Regions from separate parts of the Leucobacter muris genome, predicted to be linked through region 2. Evidence: predicted binding sites of a transcription regulator. Region 2 holds the regulator's gene; the other holds the start of a gene.
What was found. Region 2 encodes HrcA, which represses chaperone genes, less so after heat shock. Its sites were predicted from a motif close to TTNGCACTCGNNNNNNNCGAGTGCNAA; they were not measured.
Positions count from the first base shown of each region.

Region 1: the regulator HrcA is predicted to act here: its motif matches at 8,568-8,594, upstream of groES (co-chaperone GroES).

Region 1 covers NZ_CP035037.1:896,912-907,919, forward strand. Annotated here, with positions in the region: gene glmS (glutamine--fructose-6-phosphate transaminase (isomerizing)) at 1-900, shown strand, start outside; partial or broken gene Leucomu_RS04245 (holo-ACP synthase) at 955-1,305, shown strand; gene alr (alanine racemase) at 1,446-2,567, shown strand; gene tsaE (tRNA (adenosine(37)-N6)-threonylcarbamoyltransferase complex ATPase subunit type 1 TsaE) at 2,564-3,247, shown strand; gene tsaB (tRNA (adenosine(37)-N6)-threonylcarbamoyltransferase complex dimerization subunit type 1 TsaB) at 3,244-3,930, shown strand; gene rimI (ribosomal protein S18-alanine N-acetyltransferase) at 3,927-4,475, shown strand; gene tsaD (tRNA (adenosine(37)-N6)-threonylcarbamoyltransferase complex transferase subunit TsaD) at 4,472-5,587, shown strand; gene Leucomu_RS04275 (hypothetical protein) at 5,702-6,136, shown strand; gene Leucomu_RS04280 (class I SAM-dependent methyltransferase) at 6,266-7,507, opposite strand; gene Leucomu_RS15420 (DUF4190 domain-containing protein) at 7,510-8,028, opposite strand; gene Leucomu_RS04290 (DUF4190 domain-containing protein) at 8,010-8,420, opposite strand; gene groES (co-chaperone GroES) at 8,675-8,971, shown strand; gene Leucomu_RS15425 (quinone oxidoreductase family protein) at 9,172-9,786, shown strand; gene Leucomu_RS15430 (zinc-binding dehydrogenase) at 9,717-10,205, shown strand; gene Leucomu_RS04305 (PaaI family thioesterase) at 10,202-10,636, shown strand; gene Leucomu_RS04310 (class I adenylate-forming enzyme family protein) at 10,660-11,008, shown strand, end outside.
Region 2 covers NZ_CP035037.1:1,514,798-1,525,805, reverse strand. Annotated here, with positions in the region: gene Leucomu_RS07175 (PhoH family protein) at 1-893, opposite strand, end outside; gene Leucomu_RS07170 (histidine triad nucleotide-binding protein) at 905-1,255, opposite strand; gene Leucomu_RS07165 (16S rRNA (uracil(1498)-N(3))-methyltransferase) at 1,316-2,083, opposite strand; gene dnaJ (molecular chaperone DnaJ) at 2,090-3,187, opposite strand; gene hrcA (heat-inducible transcriptional repressor HrcA) at 3,258-4,295, opposite strand; gene hemW (radical SAM family heme chaperone HemW) at 4,480-5,718, opposite strand; gene Leucomu_RS07145 (DUF1990 family protein) at 5,699-6,667, opposite strand; gene lepA (translation elongation factor 4) at 6,681-8,534, opposite strand; partial or broken gene Leucomu_RS07135 (winged helix-turn-helix domain-containing protein) at 8,659-8,880, shown strand; gene rpsT (30S ribosomal protein S20) at 9,057-9,317, shown strand; gene holA (DNA polymerase III subunit delta) at 9,498-10,505, opposite strand.

The DNA of each region.
Region 1 (11,008 bases), 620 kb from region 2:
ATCGAGCAGTGGGCCCGCATCCCCGTCGAGGTGCAGCTGAGCCACGAGTTCCGCTACCGCGATCCCGTGCTCTCGGATCGCACGATGGTCATCTCGGTGAGCCAGTCGGGCGAGACGATGGACACCCTCATGGCCGTGAAGTATGCGATCGAGCGCGGCGTGACCACCGTCTCGGTGTGCAACACGCAGAGCGCCACCATCCCGCGCGAGTCCGACGCGGCCGTGTACACGCACGCCGGCCCCGAGGTCGCCGTCGCCTCGACCAAGGCCTTCATCGCCCAGATCACGGCGCTGTATCTCATCGGCCTGCACCTGGGCCGCGTGCGCGGCACCCTCTCGGACGAGGTCTCGGCGCAGGCCGTGGCGCAGTTCGAAGAGCTGCCCGCCAAGGTGCGCGAGGCGGTCGACACTCACGAGCAGATCGCGCAGCTGGCGCACTGGATGGCCGACACGCGCTCCGTGCTGTTCCTCGGCCGCCACGTGGGCTTCCCGGTCGCGCTCGAGGGCGCGCTGAAGCTCAAGGAGATCGCATACATCCACGCCGAGGGCTTCGCCGCGGGCGAGCTGAAGCACGGCCCGATCGCGCTCATCGACCACGGGCAGCCGGTGTTCGTGCTCGTGCCGAGCCCGCGCACCTCGCCGCTCATGCACTCGAAGGTCGTGTCGAACATCCAGGAGATCCGGGCGCGCGGCGCGCGGGTGATCGCGGTGGTCGAGAAGGGCGACACCGCGGTGCTGCCGTTCGCCGACGACGTGATCCGCCTGCCGCTCGCAGACGCGTTCTTCGAACCGCTGCTGCAGGTCGTGCCGCTGCAGTGGTTCGCGCTGGAGCTCTCGACGGTGAAGGGCCTGGACGTCGACCAGCCTCGCAACCTCGCGAAGTCGGTGACGGTCGAGTAGACCCGTCGCTCGACCGCACGAAGCAAGTCGGAACCGTCGGAGACCAGGGGCTGCATGATTCGGGGGATCGGCGTCGACACCGTCGACATCTCGCGGTTCGGGCGTCAGCTCGAACGCACCCCGACGCTGCGAGCGCGGCTGTTCGCGCCCGGTGAGCGGGATCTGCCCCTCGCCTCGCTCGCCGCCCGCTTCGCGGCGAAGGAGGCGCTCATCAAGGCCCTCGGCGGGTCGGGGCGGCTCGGCTGGCACGATCTCGAGGTGGTGCGCGACGAGGATCGAGCGCCGTCGTTCGCGCCGACGCCCGCGCTGGCGGCCGCGCTCGCGGAGCGGGGGGCGGATCGCGCGCACCTGTCGATGACGCACGACGCCGGCGTCGCGACGGCCTTCGTGATCGTCGAGTCGGCAGGGGCGGCAGCGGCATCGGAGGGCCCCGCGAGCGCCCGGGGCGCCGCGATGCCGGAGGCTCGGAGTACGCTCGCATCATCGCCGCAGCCGGGCCTTCCGGCGGCGGAACAGGGATCGGAGACGTCATGAGAACAGGGTCGATGCGCGTCGCGGAGATCTCGCTGCCCGCGATCCGGCAGAACGTCGCCCACGTGCGCGACCTCACCGGCGGCGCGGTGATCGTGGTGGTGAAGGCCGACGGCTACGGCCACGGTGCGAGCATCGTCGCCGAGGCCGCGCTGGCCGGCGGAGCGGCGATGATCGCGACCGCCGACCTCGAGGAGGCGCTCGCGCTGCGCGAGGCCGGCATCGAGGCGCCGATCCTCTGCTGGCTGCACGGCGTGCGGGTCGACTTCGCCGACGCGGTGGCCGCCGGTATCGAGATCGGCGTCAGCCACGTGCAGCAGCTCGAAGCCCTCGCCGACGCCGCGCGGCGCGTGGGCCGCGGCGCGACGGCTCAGCTGAAGATCGACACCGGGCTCAGTCGCAACGGCGCGGCCCCCGACGAGTGGCGCACGCTCTTCACCCGCGCCGCCGAACTCTCGCGAGAGGGGCTGGTGAGGGTGCGGGGCATCTTCAGCCACCTCGCCAACGCCGGCGACGAGAACGACCGGGCGCAGGCGGCCCGCTTCGACGAGGCGATCGCGATGCTGCGCGAGGCCGGAATCGACCCCGAGCTGCAGCACCTGGCGGCCAGCGCTGCGACGCTCTCGTCGCCCCACCTGCGCTACAACGCCGTGCGCGTGGGCATCGCGGCCTACGGGCTGAGCCCCTTCGCCGACAAGACCTCAGCACAGCTCGGTCTGGTGCCTGCGATGACGCTGCGCTCGGAGATCGTCGCGCTGCGCGGCGTGCCCGCGGGCACAGGAGTCTCGTACGGCTTCAACCACGTCTGCGAGACCGCCACCACACTCGCCCTCGTGCCGATGGGCTACGCCGACGGCATGCCGCGCGCCCTCAACGGCGCCGGTGCGTGGGTCACGGTGGCAGGAGAGCCCCGGCCCATCGTGGGGCGCATCGGCATGGACCAGTTCATCGTCGACGTGGGGCCGCTCGCCGGGCGCGTCGGTCTGGGCGAGCCGGTGGTGCTGTTCGGCGATCCCGAGCTGGGGCATCCGCCCGTCGAGATCTGGGCGGGCCTCATGCGCACCATCAACTACGAGATCGTATCCGGCATCGGGCCGCGCGTGCTGCGGGTGGCCGCCGACGGGAGCGAGGCGTGAGCGGCGAGGAGCGGGTCGTGCGGGCTCGGATCGAGGATCCCGACGCGATGCACCGGCTCGGCGTGCAGCTCGGACGGGTGCTGCGCGCCGGCGACCTGGTGCTGCTCACCGGCCCGCTGGGAGCCGGCAAGACCACCCTCACCCGCGGAATCGGCGAGGGGCTCGGCGTGCGCGGGCCGGTGCAGAGCCCCACCTTCGTGCTGGCGCGCACGCACCCCTCCCTCGTGGGGGGCGCGCCGCTCGTGCACGTCGACGCCTACCGCCTCGGCGCGCTCAGCGAGCACGGCGGCGGCGCCGAGGAGCTCGACGACCTCGACCTCGACTTCGAAGGCTCGGTCGTGGTGGCCGAGTGGGGCGCCGGTGTGGTCGCCGCACGCGACTCCTGGATCGAGGCGGTGATCGAGCGGCCACTCGGCGGTGGCGCCGGCGTCCCAGATGGTGGGGCTCCCGGCGGCGGCCCCGATGCTCACGCCGCCGATCTCGACGAACCGGCCGCGTGGATCGCCGAGCCCGACTGGTCGCAGACCCCCGTCGAGGCGCGAACCGTCACCGTCACGGGGTACGGCCCGCGCTGGTCGGTCGATGCCGGCGATCCGCTCGGGGCCCTCTGGGTCGCTGCGGCCGCGCCGAGCGACGCTGCAGCGGAGGCGCCGGGCGAAGCGGCCGAGGGGGCGCGATGACGGGCGAAGCAGCGATGACGGCGGCAACCGGCCTGCGCAGCCGCGAGGTGGAGGCGCCCGAGCTGGGCGACCGGGTGCTGCTGGCGATCGACACGGCGATCGGCACGAGTGTGGCCCTCGGCGCGAGCGGGCGCGTGGTCGAGATCTCGAGCGATGACCCCCGGGGCCACGCCGAGGCGATCGGCGGTCTGCTGGCCGAGGCGTTCCGCCTGAGCGGCATCTCGCCCGCGGCGATGACCGGCGTGGTGGCCGGCATCGGGCCGGGGCCGTTCACCGGCCTGCGGGTGGGCATCGCGGCCGCGCACGCCTTCGCGGTCGCGCGCCGTGCCCCGCTGCTGCCCCTGCAGGGGCACGAGGCGGTGGCCCTCGACGCGTTCGAGGGCGCGGCGAGCGGCGTCAGGGTCGTGCAGGACGCCCGGCGGCGCGAACTCTTCGTGACCGAGTTCTCGGATCTCGACTGGGCGGGCATCCCCGTGCGCTCGGCGGGCCCCGGGCTCGTCGCCCGCGCCGACTACGAGGCGGTGCCGAACGAGGTGTGGCCCGAGCGCATCCCCACCGCGACGCTCGTGCGCCTGGCTGCGAGGCGGCTCGCCGCGGGCCGCGACTTCGAGTCGGATCGCGCCGTGTATCTGCGCGCGCCCGACGTGAAGCAGCCGGGGGCTCCGAAGCGGGTGTCGGCGTGAACCGCCCCAGCGGCCCGCAGAGCGGAGCCGAGACGCCCTGCGCCGCGGTTCCCGCTTCGTCGCCCCCTACGCCACCGCCGCCCGCGGTCGAACTGAGTCTGCGCGGGGCGACCGCGGCCGACCTCGACGCGATCTGGGCCATCGAGAGCGCGGTGTTCGGATCCGACGCCTGGAGCCGCGAGATGATGCGGGAAGAACTCGCCGCAGACCACCGGCACTACGTCGTGCTGGTCGACGGCGACGACGCTGTGCGCGGATACGCGGGTCTGCTGATGGTGGGCGCCGAGGGCGATGTGCAGACGATCGCGGTCGCCCCCGAGGCCCGAGGCGGCGGACACGGTCGCCGGCTCATGGAGGCGCTGCTCGACGAGGCCGAACGGGCGGGAGTGCGCGAGGTCTTCCTCGAGGTGCGGGCCGACAACCCCGTCGCCCAGGGGCTCTACCGCTCGCTCGCGTTCGAGCAGCTCGGCGTGCGCCCCCGCTACTACCAGCCCGACGGGGTGGACGCCGTGATCATGAAGCTCGAGATGAGGAGTCGTCCATGAACGCCACCGAGCCGCTCGGCGCCGCCGACGAGACGCGCGGCGGGCCGCTCGTGCTCGGCATCGAGACGAGCTGCGACGAGACGGGCGTGGGCATCGTGCGCGGCCGCAGGCTGCTCGCCAACGCCATCGCCTCCTCCATGGACGAGCACTCCCGCTTCGGCGGGGTCGTTCCCGAGGTCGCGGCGCGCGCCCACCTCGAGGCGATGACCCCCACGATCGAGCGGGCGCTCGACGAGGCCGGGGTGACGCTCGACGAGCTCGACGCGGTGGCCGTCACCTGCGGCCCCGGGCTCGCGGGCGCGCTCATGGTGGGGGTCGCGGCGGCCAAGGCGCTGGCCGTCGGTCTGGGCAAGCCGCTCTACGCCGTGAACCATCTCGTCGGGCACGTCGGCGCCGACCTGTTGCAGGGCGAAGGCCTGCGGGAGGCCGTGGGCGCCGTGGGCGAGCTCGAACTGCCCACGGTGGCGCTGCTCGTCTCGGGCGGCCACACCTCGCTGCTGCTCGTGCGCGACCTCGTGAGCGACGTCGAGATGCTGGGCGAGACGATCGACGACGCGGCGGGCGAGGCCTTCGACAAGGTGGCGCGCCTGCTCGGCCTGCCCTATCCCGGGGGGCCGCAGATCGACCGCGTGGCCGCCGACGGCGACCCGAACGCGATCCGCTTCCCGCGCGGGCTCACCCTGCCGAAGGATCTCGAGCGGCACCGCTACGACTTCTCGTTCTCTGGCCTCAAGACCTCGGTGGCACGATGGGTCGAGAAGCACGAGCAGAGCGGCGAACCGCTGCCGGTCGCCGACGTCGCGGCCAGCTTCCGCGAGGCCGTCGCCGACGTGCTGATCACGAAGGCGCTCGCCGCATGCCGAGACCTCGCGGTGCCGCGCCTGCTGCTTGGCGGGGGAGTGGTCGCGAACGCGCGAGTGCGGGAACTCGCGCGCGAGCGCTGCGAGGCGGCCGGGGTCGAGCTGCGCGTGCCCCCGCTCTCGCTCTGCACCGACAACGGCGCCATGATCGCCTCCATCGGAGCGCAGCTGGTGGCGGCCGGGCACGAGCCCTCGGGGCTCGGGTTCGGAGCAGATTCGACCCTGCCCGTGACGGAGATCCAGGTCCGCTGATCATCCGATGAATTCGGTGACGCACCGATTCGGGGTCGCGGTCGCCGCCCGCTCGACATTATGGTGGAAGAGCGATCGGGGGAGCGCCCCGTCGAGCTTGATCGAAGGAGCAACATGTCTGACACGCAGCCCGGCGGCCAGCCCGCCTCGAACCCCGTCCCGCCGGTTCCGCCGGCGGTTCCGTCGGAGCAGCCCGCAGCGCCGGCGTACGGCGCCGCTCCGGCTCAGCCCAAGAAGGCCCTGGCCATCACCGGCATGGCGCTCGGCATCGCCGGCCTCGTGCTGAGCTTCGTGCCGTTCCTCGGCGCGATCCTCGCGCTCGTCGGCCTGGTGCTGAGCATCGTCGCGCTGATGAAGAAGCAGCCGAAGGCGTTCTCCATCACCGGTCTCGTCACCGGCGCGATCGGCCTCGTCATCGGCATCATCGTCACGATCACCGTCGTCTGGGCGTTGGGCGCGGGGGTGGATGCCGTGCAGCAGTGCATGAACGGCGCCGAGTTCGTCGAGATCGCCGGGCAGACCGTCTCCTGCTCCGACGTGAACTACTGAGCGGCTCGCGCGCCGCACGAGCGGGGCGGGTCCGGGATCATTCCGGACCCGCCCCGCTCGGCGTGTGTGGCGGCGGCGCGCTGCTCGCACTGGGGCCGCGCACAGGCGCTCGGCCGGGCAGGGCCGGGCTCAGCAGCGCTCGGCGAGCAGCGCCACGTGCCGGCCCTGCGCGTCGCGTGTGAGAAACAGCGTGGCGCTGCGCGACCCGCGCAGCTTCAGTCGGCGCCGCAGCGCCGCGGGGTCGACGTCCGCACCCCGCTTCTTGATCTCGAGCGCGCCGATGTCGCGAGCGGCGAGGGCCCGGCGCAGATCCTTCTCGCGCGAGCTCAGGGTCTCGACGACGCGGAACGCGCTCGCGAACGGCGTCTCCACGAGCCGGTCGGCCGTGAGATAGGCGATCCCGGCCGACATCATGCCGGCGTGGAGCCGATCGGCGAGCGAGCCGATGAGGCGGGCGCGGATCACGGCGCCGTCGGGTTCGTAGAGGTACTCGCCGAGCGGGCGCACGTCGGCATCGGCGGAGTCGTGCGCGCCGGTGAGCTCTGCGGCCTCCTGGGCGCCTCGCAGCACGAGCGCGGCCCGGCGCACGCCGGGCCGGGCGAGCGCACCGAACCAGAGCCCGGTCTCGACGAGCTGCCCGTCGAGCGACACCCACTGGGCTTCGGCGTCGTCGGGGATCAGTTCGCGGTCGAGGCCGGGGCCGAGCTTCACTCCGGTGGGCCGCTCGCGCGCGAGGCCGAACGCGAAGCTCAGCGAGGGGGAGTAGTCGTCGGGCGAGGCGAGCCTGCGCGTGCCGGTGTGGCCGGCGGTGCGGCGGGCGGGATCGAGGAACACGGCTTCGGCGTCGCCCGGACCGATCGACTCGGCGTCGCCGAGGCGCACCGCGGGAGCCGCCGCTCCCAGCCGCTTCGCCGCGAGGGCGAGGTTGTGCTGCGCGAAGGCGGCGGTGAGGGGATCGAGCTCGACCGGATGCACGTCGAGACCCGCCTCGAGAAAGGCCAGGGATTCCGCGCCGATGCCGCATCCGAGGTCGGCGACCGAGCGGCAGCCGGCCGCTCGGAACCGCGCTGCGTGCAGCTCCGCCGCACGCGATCGGGTGGCCTGCTCGAGGGCCGCCCGCGTGAAGAGCATGTGCGAGGCGCTCTCGCCGAACTTGGCCGCCGCGCGCGAGCGCAGATCGGTCTGGGTGAGCGCGGCGGCGAGCAGCGCGGGATCGGCGCCCTCGGAGCGCAGGTCGCGCGCGATCCGGTCGAGTGCGCGGCCGTGCTGCAGTTCGCCGGTGATACGAGCGAGGAGCTCGCCACCCGCCGGGGTGACGAGCTCCTGCCAGCCGGGGGCTGCGATGCTCGGGGTCGGCGCGGCTGCCGCCATCGTCAGTAGCTCGAGGAGGAGGCCAGACCGATGATGAGGATCACGTAGAAGAGCACGACGATCGCGCCGATCGCGAGACCCACGTATCCGATGATGAGGCCGGCGAGCGCGAGGCCGCGGCCGCTCTCGCCGGTGCGCTCGATCTGCTTCAGCGCGATGTGGCCGCAGATGACGCCCGCCAGCGAGATGAAGAACGAGCTGATGAGTGCGATGATCGCCAGGGTGTTGGTGGGCGGCGCGGCGGCGTACGCCTGCTGGTAGGGGGGCCTGCTGCGCGTAGGCCTGCTGAGCGGCGTAGGGCTGCTGAGCCTGCGGGTAGCCCGGCTGCGGCGGCGGCGCGTACTGGGGCTGCTGCGGGGCGGCGTACTGCGGCTGCTGGCCCGGGTCGCCGGGGGCGGCTGAGGCGTTCTGCTGGGGCTGGGAGGCGTCGCCCGCGGGCGGCTGGTTCTGGGACACTGCGTGTTCCTTTCGTTGGGCGGTGTACCGCGGCCGAGGCGGCGGCTCAGTAGTAGTAGTCGGATCCCGAGAAGGCGCTGCCCGTGGCCGCGATCATCATGGCGATGAACCCGATGTAGACGACGATGAAGATCGCGATGAACGCGAAGTAGGCGTAGCCCACGATCAGGCCGGTGAGGGCGAGACCGCGACCGGGATCGCCGTTGCGCTTGATCTGGTTGAGGCCCATGTGGCCGAACACGATGCCGGCGATGGGCACGAGGAAGCCGAAGATGATCGCGAGCACGGCGTAGGTGTTGGTGGCGCCGAGCGTGGTGGCCGTGGAGGCCTGGGGCCGATATGCGGCGGGCTGCTGGACCGGCTGCTGGAACTGAGGGGCCGCGGGCGCTCCCTGTGGGTTCTGCGGATATGCGGCGTGGGGCGTTCCGGGCTGCTGGGGAGGGTGTGGGGTGGTCATGACTGCTCCTCGAGCGGTTGGGGCGCCGATCCGCCGTGATGCGCATCGGCTGTCACTTCGATTCTAGGCGGCGATAGGCTGGCGTGGGCGAGTGCGTGTCGTCGGGTGACGGATCCCGTTCGCTTTGGGCGATCCGACGGCGCCGCGTTGGCACTCCCCTTGCGAGAGTGCCAACGGGGGTTCTAAACTCTGCTTAGGCGCGCTCGCATGGGGCGGGCGCGAGAGAACCTTCAGACATTGGAAAGAGGTCAACCGTGTCGGTAGCCATCAAGCCGCTCGAGGATCGTATCGTCATCAAGCAGGTCGAGGCAGAGCAGACCACCGCGTCCGGTCTGGTGATTCCGGATAGCGCCAAGGAGAAGCCGCAGGAGGGCGAGGTCGTGGCCGTGGGTCCCGGTCGCGTCGCCGACAGCGGCACCCGCATTCCGCTCGACGTGAGCGTCGGCGACGTGGTGATCTACTCGAAGTTCGGCGGCACCGAGGTGAAGGTCGGCGGCGACGACTACCTCGTGCTCTCGGCGCGCGACATCCTCGCGGTGGTCGAGCGCTGAGCGCTCCCTCCCGCACGAGGCCGGGCCCCGATCCTTCATGGATCGGGGCCCGGCCTCGTTGTATGCGTATGCGAGGAGCCTCGCCCGAGCCGGAGGGTCTCCCGCGGTCGAGGTAAAGAGTATTCAGTTTTAAGTATCAGTATTTATTTTTCTCAAAGTGATGTATTCTTCGGGTGTTGCCACTCGAAGGAGAGTCTTGAATGCGCGCTGTCGTCCTGCCCGAGCACGGGGATATCGATGTTCTGCAGATCCGTGATGACCGAGCGAGACCCGCAGCCGGGCCCGGGAGGGTGGTGCTGCGCGTCGGCGCGTCGTCGCTGAACTACCACGACATCTTCACCGTCCGCGGGATGCCGGGCATCACCATACCGATGCCCGTCGTGCCCGGTATCGACGTGGCGGGCCGCATCGTCGAGGTCGGCGAGGGCGTCGCCGCCGAGTGGGCGGTCGGAGACCGCGTCGTCGTGATGCCCTGGCTCGCCTCTCTGCCGGAGCTGGGCCTGATCGGAGAGGTGTACGATGGCGGCCTCCAGCAGTACGTGGAGGTCGACGCCCGCCTGCTGATCAGGCTTCCCGACGACGTGAGCGAGCACCTCGCGGCGGCGCTGCCCGTCGCCTACGGCACCGCGCACCGCATGGTGATCGGCAAAGGGGCGATCCGCGCGGGGACCGCGTGCTGGTGCTCGGCGCATCCGGCGGGGTGGGCGTCGCTTGCGTGCAGCTCGCGAAGCGCCTCGGCGCGCACGTGGTCGCCGCCGTCGGAAGCGAGGAGAAGGGCCGGGCGCTCTTGGAGCTCGGGGCCGACGAAGTGCTGAACTACCGCGAAGAGGACATCTTCGCGTGGGTGGTGGAGCACCACGGCAAGCCGAGCCGCTTCGACGACCGCACCGGCATGAACGTCGTCATCAACTTCACCGGCGGAGACACGTGGCGCCCGACGCTGAAGTCGACCGCGCTCGGAGGCAGGATCCTGACGTGCGGAGCCACCGCCGGATACGCCCCCGAGGAGGACCTGCGGTACATCTGGACCTACGAGCTTCAGGTGATCGGTTCGAACGGATACGGTCCGGAGGACATCGTCGCGCTGCTGGCCGACGTGTCGGAGGGGCGCCTCGAGCCCTGCATCAGCGACGTGCTGCCGCTGAGCCAGACGGTCGAGGGACTCCGGCGGATCCGCGATCGCGAGGTGATCGGGAAGATCCTGATCGATCCCTGGGGCGACGAAGACCGATGAGCGGGGCCGAGAACGAGGCGGAGATCCTCGAACGGATCTCGGACGTGATCGACGATGCTCCGTTCCAGGCGTGGCTCCCGGCCCGGCTCACGGGGATCGACCCGGACGGATCGGTGCGTCTCAGAGCGGAGTGGGTGCCGAGCTGGGGCAACGGCGGAGACGGCGGTCACACGCACGGAGGCGTCATCGCCGCGCTGCTCGACCTCGCCGCGGAGTGCGCCGTGATGGCGGCGTTCGGCGCGGCCGCCCCGACCGTCGACCTGAACGTGCGGTTCCTCGCGCCGACTCGGGAGGAACCGCTGACGGCGACGGGTTCGCTCGTGCGGAAGGGCAGGACGCTGACGGTGGCGGAGGCGCGAGTGCTCCGAGAGGACGGAGTGCTCGTCGCGATGGCGAGCGGCGCGTTCGCGACCTTCGCGATCGCGCGGTGAAGCGGGACGAGGAGAGGCGAGAGATGGGAACCGGGAACGAATCGACTGCGTGGGAGCGGCTGCTCATCCCCGACTCGGCGGAGGCGGAGGTCATCGAGATGTCGGAGACCGGCGAGCACCGCTGCACGCTGCGCCGACTGGCTCTGCTGCGGGACCGGATGCTCTCGGAGTACTCGGCGGAGTTGAGGCCGGGCCGCGCGATCGGCATCTTCGCCGATAACGGCATCGCCTGGATCGCCGCCTTCGCCGCGGTCGTGCACGCGGGGGCGGTGCCCGTGCCGATCAGCGTGAAGCTGCCTCGGCCCGGCGTGGAGTTCATCGTCGCCGACGCCGACCTGCACACGGTGCTCGCCGACCGACCGCGCATCGCAT
Region 2 (11,008 bases):
TTCACCACGCGCAGGCCGCTCGCCGCGATCGGCAGGTCGATCTGGGTGATGTCGCCCGTGACCACCATCTTCGATCCGTAGCCGAGGCGGGTGAGGAACATCTTCATCTGCTCGGGCGTCGTGTTCTGCGCCTCGTCGAGGATCACGAACGATTCGTTGAGGGTGCGCCCGCGCATGTAGGCGAGCGGTGCGACCTCGATGGTGCCGCTCGCGAGCAGCTTGGGCACGACCTCGGGGTCCATCATCGAACCGACAGCGTCGAACAGGGGGCGCAGGTAGGGGTCGATCTTGTCCTCGAGCGTGCCTGGCAGGTAGCCCAGCCGCTCGCCGGCCTCGACGGCGGGGCGCGTGAGGATGATCTTCGCGATCTCGCGCCGCTGCAGGGCCTGCACGGCCTTCGCCATCGCGAGATAGGTCTTGCCCGTACCGGCGGGGCCGATGCCGAAGACGATGGTGTGGTCGTCGATGGCGTCGACGTAGGCCCGCTGCCCGCGGGTCTGGGGCCTCACGGCGTGGCCGCGCACCGTGAGGATCGGTTCGCTGAGCACCTGCGCCGCGGTGGGACCGTTGCCCTCGTGCACCATTCGGGTGACCTCTTTCACATCGTGGCGCGAGACGGCGCCGCTGAGCTTCGCGATCTGCAGGATCTCCTCGACCACCTGCTCCGCCGTGCGCACGGCTGAGGCGGGGCCCCGCATGGTGAGCACCTGATCGCGGGCATGGAACGAGACGAGCGGATGCTGCGCCTCGAGGTCGGCGATGAGCTGGTCGCGGTGGCCGAGGAAGGACGCCAGGTCGACGCCCGCCAGCAGCACCGTGCGCTGCAGCTCGGGTTCGGAACCCGCCTGCGGGGCTTCGCCTTCGCCCGTCGATCGCGCGTCAGTCGAGTTCACGGACTCCCTCTCTAGGATCCAATGAGCGAGCGCTCCTCGAACTCGCCGGCGAGCACGTGCGCGTGCACGTGGAACACGGTCTGACCCGCGCTCGCCCCGTTGTTGAAGATGATCCTGAACTCGCCGTTCGCGCGCTCGTCGGCGAGGCGCTTCGCGACGGCGATCATCTCGGCGAGCAGCTCGGGATCGGCCGCCGCGAGCTCGGCGACGTTCTCGTACTGCGAGGTCTTGGGAATCACGAGGATGTGCACCGGCGCCTGCGGCGCGATGTCGGGGAACGCGACGACGCGCTCGGTCTCCGCGAGGATCTCGACCGGGATCTCGCCGGAGGCGATCTTGCCGAAGATGGTGTCCTGTGCCATGGGTCCAGTCTAACGCCGCGCCGCCGAGAGCCGGGCGTGCGCCGCCGACACTCGCACGCGCTACCAGCGCCCGAGGGCCGCGCCGAGCACCGCGAGCGCTGCCGGGCCGGCCGACGATGTGCGCAGCACCGTGTCCCCGAGCACGAGCGCACTCGCGCCGGCCGCCTCGAGCGCGTCGAGCTCGCCATCGGCGAAGCCGCCCTCGGGGCCCACGACGAGCACGATCCGCTGCGCCGAGCGGGCCGCCGCTCCCCCGGCCCACGCCACGAGGCGCCGCCCGCTCCGCGGATGCAGCGCCACGACCTCCGCGTCGGCCGCCGTCGCCATGCGGCACAGATCATCGAACGACACGGGCGACGCCACCCGCGGCACGCGCGCCCGCAGCGACTGCTTGGACGCCTCGCGCGCGACCCGCGCCCACTTCGCGACGCCCTTCGCCGACTTCTCGGAGCCGCCCGCGCCATCCCAGCGCGACACCGATCGCGCAGCCTGCCAGGGCACGATCTCGTCGACGCCGAACTCGGTGGCCTGCTCGACCGCGCGCTCGTCGCGGTCGCCCTTGGCGAGCGCCTGCACGAGCACGAGGCGCTGCGTCGGCTCGGGCGCCGCCTCCACCCGCTCGATGCGCACGGCGAAGCGATCCTTCGCCACCTGCTCGGCTACCCCCGCGCCGAGAGTGCCTGCGCCGTCGCCCAGGAGGATCCGTTCCCCCTGGCGCAGCCGGCTCACCCGTACCGCGTGGCGCGCCTCGTCGCCCGTCACCTCGACGAGCGCGCCCGGTGCGAGCTGCCCCGCCGCGAGATCCTCGCGGTAGTAGAGGTTGGCCATCGACCGCTACCCCTGGCGGAAGAAACGGTCGCGCAGCTTGCCGAAGAAGCCCTGCTGGAACTCGCCGAGGTGCGGCGGCTCGTCGCTGCGCAGCGAGGCGAGCTGGCGCACGAGATCCTGCTCCCGCTTCGACAGCTTGGTGGGGGTGTTCACCTGCACGGCGATCTTGAGGTCGCCGCGGTTCGTGCTGCGCAGCGCCTGGATGCCGCGCCCGCGCACCGTGAGCACGTCGCCCGACTGGGTGCCCGGTGCGACCTCGACCTCCACCTCGCCGTCGAGCGCCTGCAGCTTCGCCGCGGTGCCGAGCACCGCGTCGGTCATCGAGACCTGCATCGTGCAGAGCAGGTCGTTGCCGTCTCGGCTGAACACATCGTGGTGCATCACGCGGAACTCGATGAACAGGTCGCCGTTGGGGCCGCCGCCCGGGCCGACCTCGCCGCCGCCGCGCATCTGCAGGCGCGTGCCGGTGTCGATGCCCGAGGGGATGTCGACGGGGATCATGCGGCGCTCGCGCACGCGGCCCTTGCCGCCGCACTCCACGCAGGGGTGCTCGATGACGGTGCCGTAGCCGTGGCAGCTGCCGCAGGGGTGCATCGTCACGACGTTGCCGAACAGCGAGCGCACCTGGCGCTGCACCTGGCCCTGGCCACCGCACACGTCGCAGGTCACCGGGTGGGTGCCCGGCTGACAGCAGCTGCCCTGGCAGACCTCGCACAGCACGGCCGTGTTGACCGTGATGTCGCGCTGCACGCCGAAGATCACGTCTTCGAGGGAGACGTCGACGCGGATCATCGCGTCGTCGCCGCGCTCGGAGCGGGGGCGGGGGCCGCGCTGCGCGCCGCCGAAGCCTCCCCCGAAGAAGGTCTCGAAGATGTCGCCGAAGCCGGCGGCGCCGCCCTGGCCGCCCCCCATGTCGTAGCGCTGCCGCTGCTCGGGGTCGCTCAGCACGTCGTAGGCGTGGGTGACGTCCTTGAAGCGCTCTGCGGCGTCGTCGCTCGGGTTCACGTCGGGGTGCAGCTCGCGCGCGAGCCGGCGGTAGGCCTTCTTGATATCTTCGGGCGTCGCCTCGCGCGGCACGCCGAGGGTCTCGTAGTGGTCGGCCACGTTGTGCTCCTCAGGGGTGTTGTTCGGTGAAAATGACGACCGGGCGAGACGGGGCGGGCGCCCCGCCGAGCTACTGCTCCTCGCCCAGGAAGCGGTTGAGATAGCGGGCGACCGCGCGCACGGCCGCGATGTTGCCGGCGTAGTCCATGCGCAGGGGCCCCAGCACGCCGAGACGCGAGACCGAGTCGGCCTCCTGCTCGTAGCTGGACGCGATCACCGAGGTGGCCGCGAGGCCGTAGGGCGCGTTCTCGCGCCCGATCGAGGCGGAGACGTCGCGCCCGTCGTGCGCGAGCTCGCCGAACAGCCGCAGCAGCGCCACCTGCTCCTCGATGGCCTCGAGCACCACCGGCAGCGAGCCCGCGAACTCGCCCGGGCGCGACAGGTTGGCCGCTCCGGCGACGGCGATGCGTTCGCTGCGATTGGCCTGCAGCTGGCTGCCGACCACCGAGAGCACCCGACGCACGAGCTCGGCCTCGTCGGGCTGGGCCCACTCGGAGACCCGCTCGATGAGGTCTGCGACCGCGGTGGCCGCCGTCTCGACGTCCGACCCGACCGCCGTCTCGGCGATCCGCTGCCGCAGCCCGTGCACCCACGCCTCGGTGACCTGCGATGCGGGCAGCCAGGCCACCTGCTGCTCGACCACGCCGCTGCCGAGGATGAGCACGCACAGCACCCGGTCCTCGCCGATCGCGACGAGGTCGATGTGGCGCACCACGGTGCGGCGCAGCGACGGGTAGTGGGCGACGGCCACCTGGTTCGTGAGTTGCGCGAGCAGCCTCACGGTGCGGGCCATCACGTCGTCGAGGTCGCTCGACTCGCCGAGGAAGCGCTCGATGGCGGATCGCTGCGCCGCGCTGAGCGGGCGGATCCTGGCGAGCGTGTCGACGTACAGGCGGTAGCCCTTGTCGGTGGGCACGCGACCCGAGGAGGTGTGCGGCTGAGCGATCAGCTCGTCCTCCTCGAGCAGCGCCATGTCGTTGCGAATGGTGGCGGCGGAGACGCCGAAGCTGTGCCGGTCGACGATGGCCTTCGATCCCACGGGTTCGTTCGAGGAGACGTAGTCGCTCACGATCGCGTGCAGCACCGCCAGGCTGCGCTCGGACACCATGTGACCGCACCCCCTTCTTGGCACTCACCATCTCAGAGTGCCAAGTCTACCGCAGGCCCCGCCGCTCCGTCGGCAGCGACTCACGCCCTCGGCGAACCCCCGAGCGAGCGGGGCCGGCGCCGCGGGCGCGGATCTGAGCCGCGGTTCAGTCCCGTGATCCCGGACGCGCCGGCGCCCCGAGCCGTCAGCCGAGCAGGCGGTGCACGACCGTGTCGGCGAGCAGTCGCCCGCGCAGCGTGGGGACCACGCGCGCGGTTCGGCCCGCTGCCGCGATCGCGGCGCGGCCGTCGATGAGCCCGTCGGCGATGAGCTGCGGGATCGCGCGGCGCTCCTCGGCCCGCAGCACGTCGGCGGGCAGGCCGTCGGCGATCCGAGTCTCGAGCAGCACCCGCTCCTCCCGTCGCGCGTCGCCGCTCAGCGTCTCCCGGGCGTGCGCGGGCGAGACGCCCGCCTCGATGCGCTGCGCGTAGGCGCCCGGGTGCTTCACGTTCCACCACCGCACCCCGCCGACGTGGCTGTGCGCACCGGGGCCCGCGGCCCACCAGTCCTCGCCCGTCCAGTATGAGAGGTTGTGGCGCGAGCGGGTGCCGGCCGTGCGCGACCAGTTGCTGATCTCGTACCACGAGAACCCGGCCGCGGCGAAGCGGGCGTCGGCCAGCTCGTACATCTCGGCGTGCAGGTCCTCGTCCGGCTCGGGCACCTCGCCGCGACGGATCTGGGCCGCCAGCTTCGTGCCCCGCTCCACGATCAGGGCGTAGGCCGAGATGTGATCGGGATCGGTCGCGAGCGCCGCGTCGATCGAGCGCTCCCAGTCGGAGAGCGACTCCCCCGGCGTGCCGTAGATCAGGTCGACGCTCACCTGCAGCCCCGCCTCGCGCGCCCACCGGGTCACGAGCGGGATGCGCTCGGGCGTGTGCGTACGGTCGAGGGTGGCGAGCACGTGCGGCACCGCCGACTGCATGCCGAAGCTGACTCGGGTGAACCCCGCCTCGGCGAGCGTCGCGAGGTAGGCCGCGTCGACCGAGTCGGGGTTCGCCTCGGTCGTCACCTCGGCGCCGGGCTCGAGGCCCCACTCGTCGCGGATGCTGGCGAGCATCGCCGCGAGATCGCTCGCCGGCAGCAGCGTCGGCGTGCCTCCGCCGAAGAAGACCGTCGACACCCGGCGATCCGGCACCCCGGCTCGCCGCAGCACCTCGGCGCCGAAACCGAGCTCGCGCTGCACCTGCCCCGCGTAGTCGTCGCGCCGCGTTCCGCCGAGCTCGCTCGCGGTGTACGTGTTGAAGTCGCAGTAGCCGCAGCGCACGCGACAGTACGGCACGTGCACGTAGACCCCGAAGCGTCGTCCGTCGGCGCCGACGGCCGCGCTCGGCGGCAGCGAGCCGTCGGCCGGCGCCGGGTCTCCCTCAGGCAGAATGCTCGGCATCGTCGCCCGTGTCGGGGCCGTCGGCGGGATCGGTCGTCGCGGCGGGATCGACGGAGTGCTCGGCCGTCGGCTCTGCGGCTTCCTCGACCGCGGCGGGGCCGTCGGTCGCCGCGGCGGGCGCCGTCTCGTCGGACTCGGCGGGGTCGGCGGCCTCGGGCGTCTCGGGAACGGGGGCCTGAGCGGCGGCGAGGTCGTCGGTCTCCGAGGTCTCGAACCCGACTCCGGGGTCGGCGCCCGCATCGGCAGCGGCATCGGCATCGGTCTGGGGCGCCGCGGTCTGCGGCGCGGCCGAGGGATCCACCGCACCCGCACCCGGGGCGAGCGCGGCGAGCTGCGCCTTCACCGCGTCGACGGCGGCCCGCAGGTCGGCGCGCGCCTTGAGGCCGAGCAGGCCGCTCTTCGGGGCCGACAGGAAGCCGCGGGCGACCGCCCACACGGTGTCGTCGTCGCGGTGCTCGATCATGAAGAGCTGCTCGCCCACCGCGCCGGCCTCGTCGCTCGTGCCCCAGGCGAATCCCGAGCGCCGCTCCTCGTCGACGGTGTAGACGATCAGCACGTTGCGGGGCTGCTGCCCGGGCGCGCGCAGCACCGCGGTCGTGCCGGCCACCAGGTAGGGCTCGCCGTCGGGCCCGAACTGCTCCTCGACCTCGCCCCCGGCCTGCGGCTGGCCGTCGTCGTCGAAGCTCACGCCCGTGTAGCGGTCGCCCGATCCGCGCACCACGTCGGCGACGGTGACGCCGCTGCCGCGCTGGGCGCCCCAGGTCATCAGCAGGCTCGAAGCCAGCAGGAAGCGCTCCTGGCCGCTGCCGAGGCGAAGGGTCTCCTCGTAGGACGTCGTGCCGTCGGGCGGGAAGCGCACCAGGTCGGGCGCCTTCGACGCGCCGACGGCCGCGTAGGCGACGGGCATCTCGATGTGACTGCTGCGCCGCGCGGGCTGCTCGTTGCTCATCGTTCGCTCACCCTCACTTCTTCGAGGTCTCCTTGCCCTCCACGTCGCCCGAGAGCGCGGCGATGAAGGCTTCCTGCGGCACCTCGACGCGGCCGACCATCTTCATGCGCTTCTTGCCCTCCTTCTGCTTCTCGAGCAGCTTGCGCTTGCGGCTGATGTCGCCGCCGTAGCACTTGGCGAGCACGTCCTTGCGGATCGCGCGGATGGTCTCGCGGGCGATGACCCGGGCGCCGATCGCCGCCTGGATGGGCACCTCGAACTGCTGCCGCGGAATCAGCTTGCGCAGCCGCTCGGCCATCATCGTGCCGTAGTGGTAGGCGTTGTCGCGGTGCACGATCGCGCTGAACGCGTCGACCTTGTCGCCCTGCAGCAGGATGTCGACCTTCACGAGATCGGCCTCCTGGTCGCCCATCGGCTCGTAGTCGAGGCTCGCATACCCCTGCGTGCGGCTCTTGAGGTGGTCGAAGAAGTCGAACACGATCTCGCCGAGCGGCATGCTGTAGCGCAGCTCGACTCGCTCGCCGAGGTACTCCATGCCCATGAGGCTGCCGCGGCGGCTCTGGCAGAGCTCCATGATCGCGCCCACATAGTCCTTGGGTGCGAGGATCGCGGTCTTCACGACCGGCTCGCGCACGCTCGCGATCTTGCCGTCGGGGTACTCAGACGGGTTGGTAACCGTGACCTCCTTGCCGTCGTCGGTGGTGACCTGGTAGATCACGCTCGGCGCGGTGGCGATGAGGTCGAGGTCGAACTCTCGGCGCAGGCGCTCGGAGATGATCTCGAGGTGCAGCAGCCCGAGGAAGCCGCAGCGGAAGCCGAATCCCAGCGCGACCGAGGTCTCGGGTTCGTACTGCAGGGCCGCGTCGGACAGCTTGAGCTTGTCGAGCGCCTCGCGCAGGATCGGGTAGTCGCTGCCGTCGAGCGGGTAGAGGCCCGAGAACACCATCGGTTTCGGGTCGGTGTAGCCGGGCAGGGGATCCTGCGCCGCCCGCAGCTTGGTCGTGACGGTGTCGCCCACCTTCGACTGGCGCACGTCTTTCACACCCGTGATGAGGTAGCCGACCTCGCCCACCGCGAGCCCCTTCGTCGGCGTGGGCCCGGGAGCGGACACGCCGATCTCGAGGGCCTCGTGCTCGGCCTTCGTCGACATCATGAGGATCTTCTCGCGCGGCGTCAGGCGCCCGTCGACCATGCGCACGTAGGTGACCACGCCGCGATAGGGGTCGTAGACGGAGTCGAAGATCATGGCGCGGGCGGGGGCGTCGATCTCGCCCACCGGCGCCGGGATGCGCTCGACCACACGATCCAGCAGCTCCTCGACGCCGGCGCCCGTCTTGCCCGAGACCTTCAGGATGTCGTCGGGGTCGCCCCCGATGAGATCCGCGATCTCGCGCGCCACCCGTTCGGGGTCGGCCGCCGGCAGGTCGATCTTGTTGAGCACCGGGATGATCTCGAGATCGTTCTCCATCGCCAGGTACAGGTTGGCGAGGGTCTGCGCCTCGATGCCCTGCGCGGCGTCGACCAGCAGGATCGCGCCCTCGCACGCGGCGAGCGAGCGCGACACCTCGTAGCTGAAGTCGACGTGGCCGGGGGTGTCGATCATGTTGAGGGCGTACTCGCCGCCGCCGAGCGACCAGTGCATGCGCACGGCCTGCGACTTGATGGTGATGCCGCGCTCGCGCTCGATATCCATGTTATCGAGGTACTGCGCGCGCATGTCGCGATCCGAGACGGTGCCCGTGATCTGCAGCATGCGGTCGGCCAGCGTCGACTTGCCGTGGTCGATATGCGCGATGATGCAGAAGTTGCGGATCTGCGCGGGGTCGGTCGACGCCGGCACTGGGGGGTTCACACTGCGAGGAGACATTGCCCGCCATTATCCCACAGCGGCGGGGCCCGGCTCTCCGCGGAGCGCGCGGGCGCGCGGGTTCCGTGAGCATCGGAGCCCGGGCCGTATGGAAACCGTGAGGATCGCCGCAGCCGCGGCCGCCGAGCGGCAGATCATGGAGCTGCTGATCAGGAACTCAGGCAGACTCGTCACCCGGCAGATGCTCCTCACCCGCATCTGGGGCACCGAACACGCAAAGGACACCGGCTATCTGCGCCTCTACCTCTCCCAGCTGCGCAAGAAGCTGGAGCCGCAGCCCGCCGAGCCGAGGTACCTGCTGACCGAGCCCGGCATGGGGTACCGACTGCAGCGCGACGAGGAATGAGCGGCTGCGCCGACGCAGCGCGGCTCCGACACGGTGCCGGAATCGAGACTCCTGCGTTCGCTTCTGCTAAAGTTGATTCTTGGCTTGCGTGTGGTGAAATCCACACAACCCGCGAGGTGCCCTCTCTCGCCGCGCGGAACAACCGTCAAACCTGTACCTAAAGGACACTATTCAACGTGGCAAACATCAAGTCGCAGATCAAGCGCATCAAGACCAACCGCAAGGCGACCGAGCGCAACAAGGCTTACAAGAGCGAGCTCCGCACCGTCGTGCGCGCCGCCCGCGAAGCCATCGCCGCCGGCGACAAGGCCGTGGCCGAGCAGAAGCTCGCCCTCGCCAGCAAGAAGCTCGACAAGGCCGTTTCGAAGGGCGTCATCCACAAGAACCAGGCCGCGAACCGCAAGTCGAAGCTCGCCACTCAGGTGGCCGCGCTCTAAGCGACCGGTTCTTCCGCGGTTTCACGAAGAGACCCCGCCTCGGCGGGGTCTCTTCGTGTATCCGGGCGGTGCGACGTTCGCACTCGCTCAGTCGGCCCATTTGCACCGAGTCGGCCTATCATTCGCGCGACAATCAGGCCGACTCGATAGGAATGGGCAGTCTCGACGGGTGAGCTCGAGCTAGCGGCCGCGCTTCGCCACGAACAGCAGGTACTTCTCGAGCGCGTACTCGGGGTCGCGGCTGCCGCCCTTCAGCAACCACTCCGTCTCGGCGGCCAGGTCGATGCAGCGGGCGAGGTCCTCCTCGCGCCAGCCGCGCACCTCGCGCAGCGCACGATCCACCTGCCACGGCGCCATGCCGAGCTCCTTCGCGAGCTGCCCGCTCGAACCGACGGCGCCGTACACCCGCGCCATCGCGCGCACCTTCATATTGAGCGCGGCGAGCATCGGGATCGGGTCGGTGCCTGTCGAGAGCGCCTGCCGCAGCAGCACGAGGGCGTCCGCGGCGCGCCCCGCCGTCGCGGCGTCGGCGACCTTGAAGGCGTTGGTCTCGACCCGGCCCTCGGTCGCCCGGTTCACCTCTTCCTCGGTGAGCCTCGATCCGGCGTCCGATACGAGCTGCGCGCAGGCCCCCGCGAGCTCCCCGATGCCGCCCGAGTAGGCGGCCACGATCATGCGCAGCGCACCGGGCGTGATCTGCGCCCCGAGCCTGCGGAACTCGGCCTGCGCGAACCCCAGGCGATCCTGATCCTTCTTCACCTCGGCGCAGACCACCTCGATGCCGCCGACCGCTCCCCCGCGCACCGCGTCGAGCAGCGCCTTGCCGCGCTGACCTCCCGCATGGCGCAGCACCAGGGTGGTGTCATCGGCGGGCTCGGCGACGTAGCGCTTCGCGTCCTCGATGAACGCGTCCGAGCACTTCTCGACGCCCTCGACCCGGATCAGCCGAGGCTCGGCGAACAGCGACGGGCTCGCGATCGTGAACAGCTCGCCCGAGGTGTACGAGGCGGCGTCGACGTCGTGCACCTCGAGGTCGGTGTTCGCCTCGAGCAGCGCGGCGCGGATCGCCTGGCCCGCGCGGTCGGCGAGAAAGCCCTCTGGGCCGCTCACCAGCACCACCGGCGCGGGGCGCGCCTCGGTCCAGTCGAGCTGCGGGATCTTGCTCTTCGCTCCTCGTGCTGCTGCCACCCCTCAACCCTACTCGCCCGGCCCCGGTGCCGGGTCTCCGGGGCGGCCTTGGGGCGGCCTCGCGGGGGCGCTCCGCACGCCGCCTTCCGGAGCGGCCTCCCGCGGCGCCCCGCACGCCGCCCGGCACGACGCCCGAGGTCGGGCGATCCCGGCCCCGACCCGCCCGCATATCCCTCCCCACCGCACCGCGCGCCTGCAATATCCTTCCCCCGCCGCACCGATTCACGCTCAAGCACCTCAATCCCGGAGAAATCGGTGCGTGAAGGTCGATCGGTGCGTGAGGCGAGGCAGGCCGGAGCCGGGAAGCGGAGACCGGGGGTGGAGGAACCGAAGAGAACCGACCGGAACGAAAGGAACGGAGGGAACAGACGGAACAGACGGAACGGAGGGGTCCGAAGGGAGCGGCCTGAACGGAGGCAACGGCGGGCGCGGCGGGCGGGGCGGCGAAGGGCGAGGGCCGGCGCGGGGAACGACGACACGGGCGGGCGGTTCTCGCCGAGGCG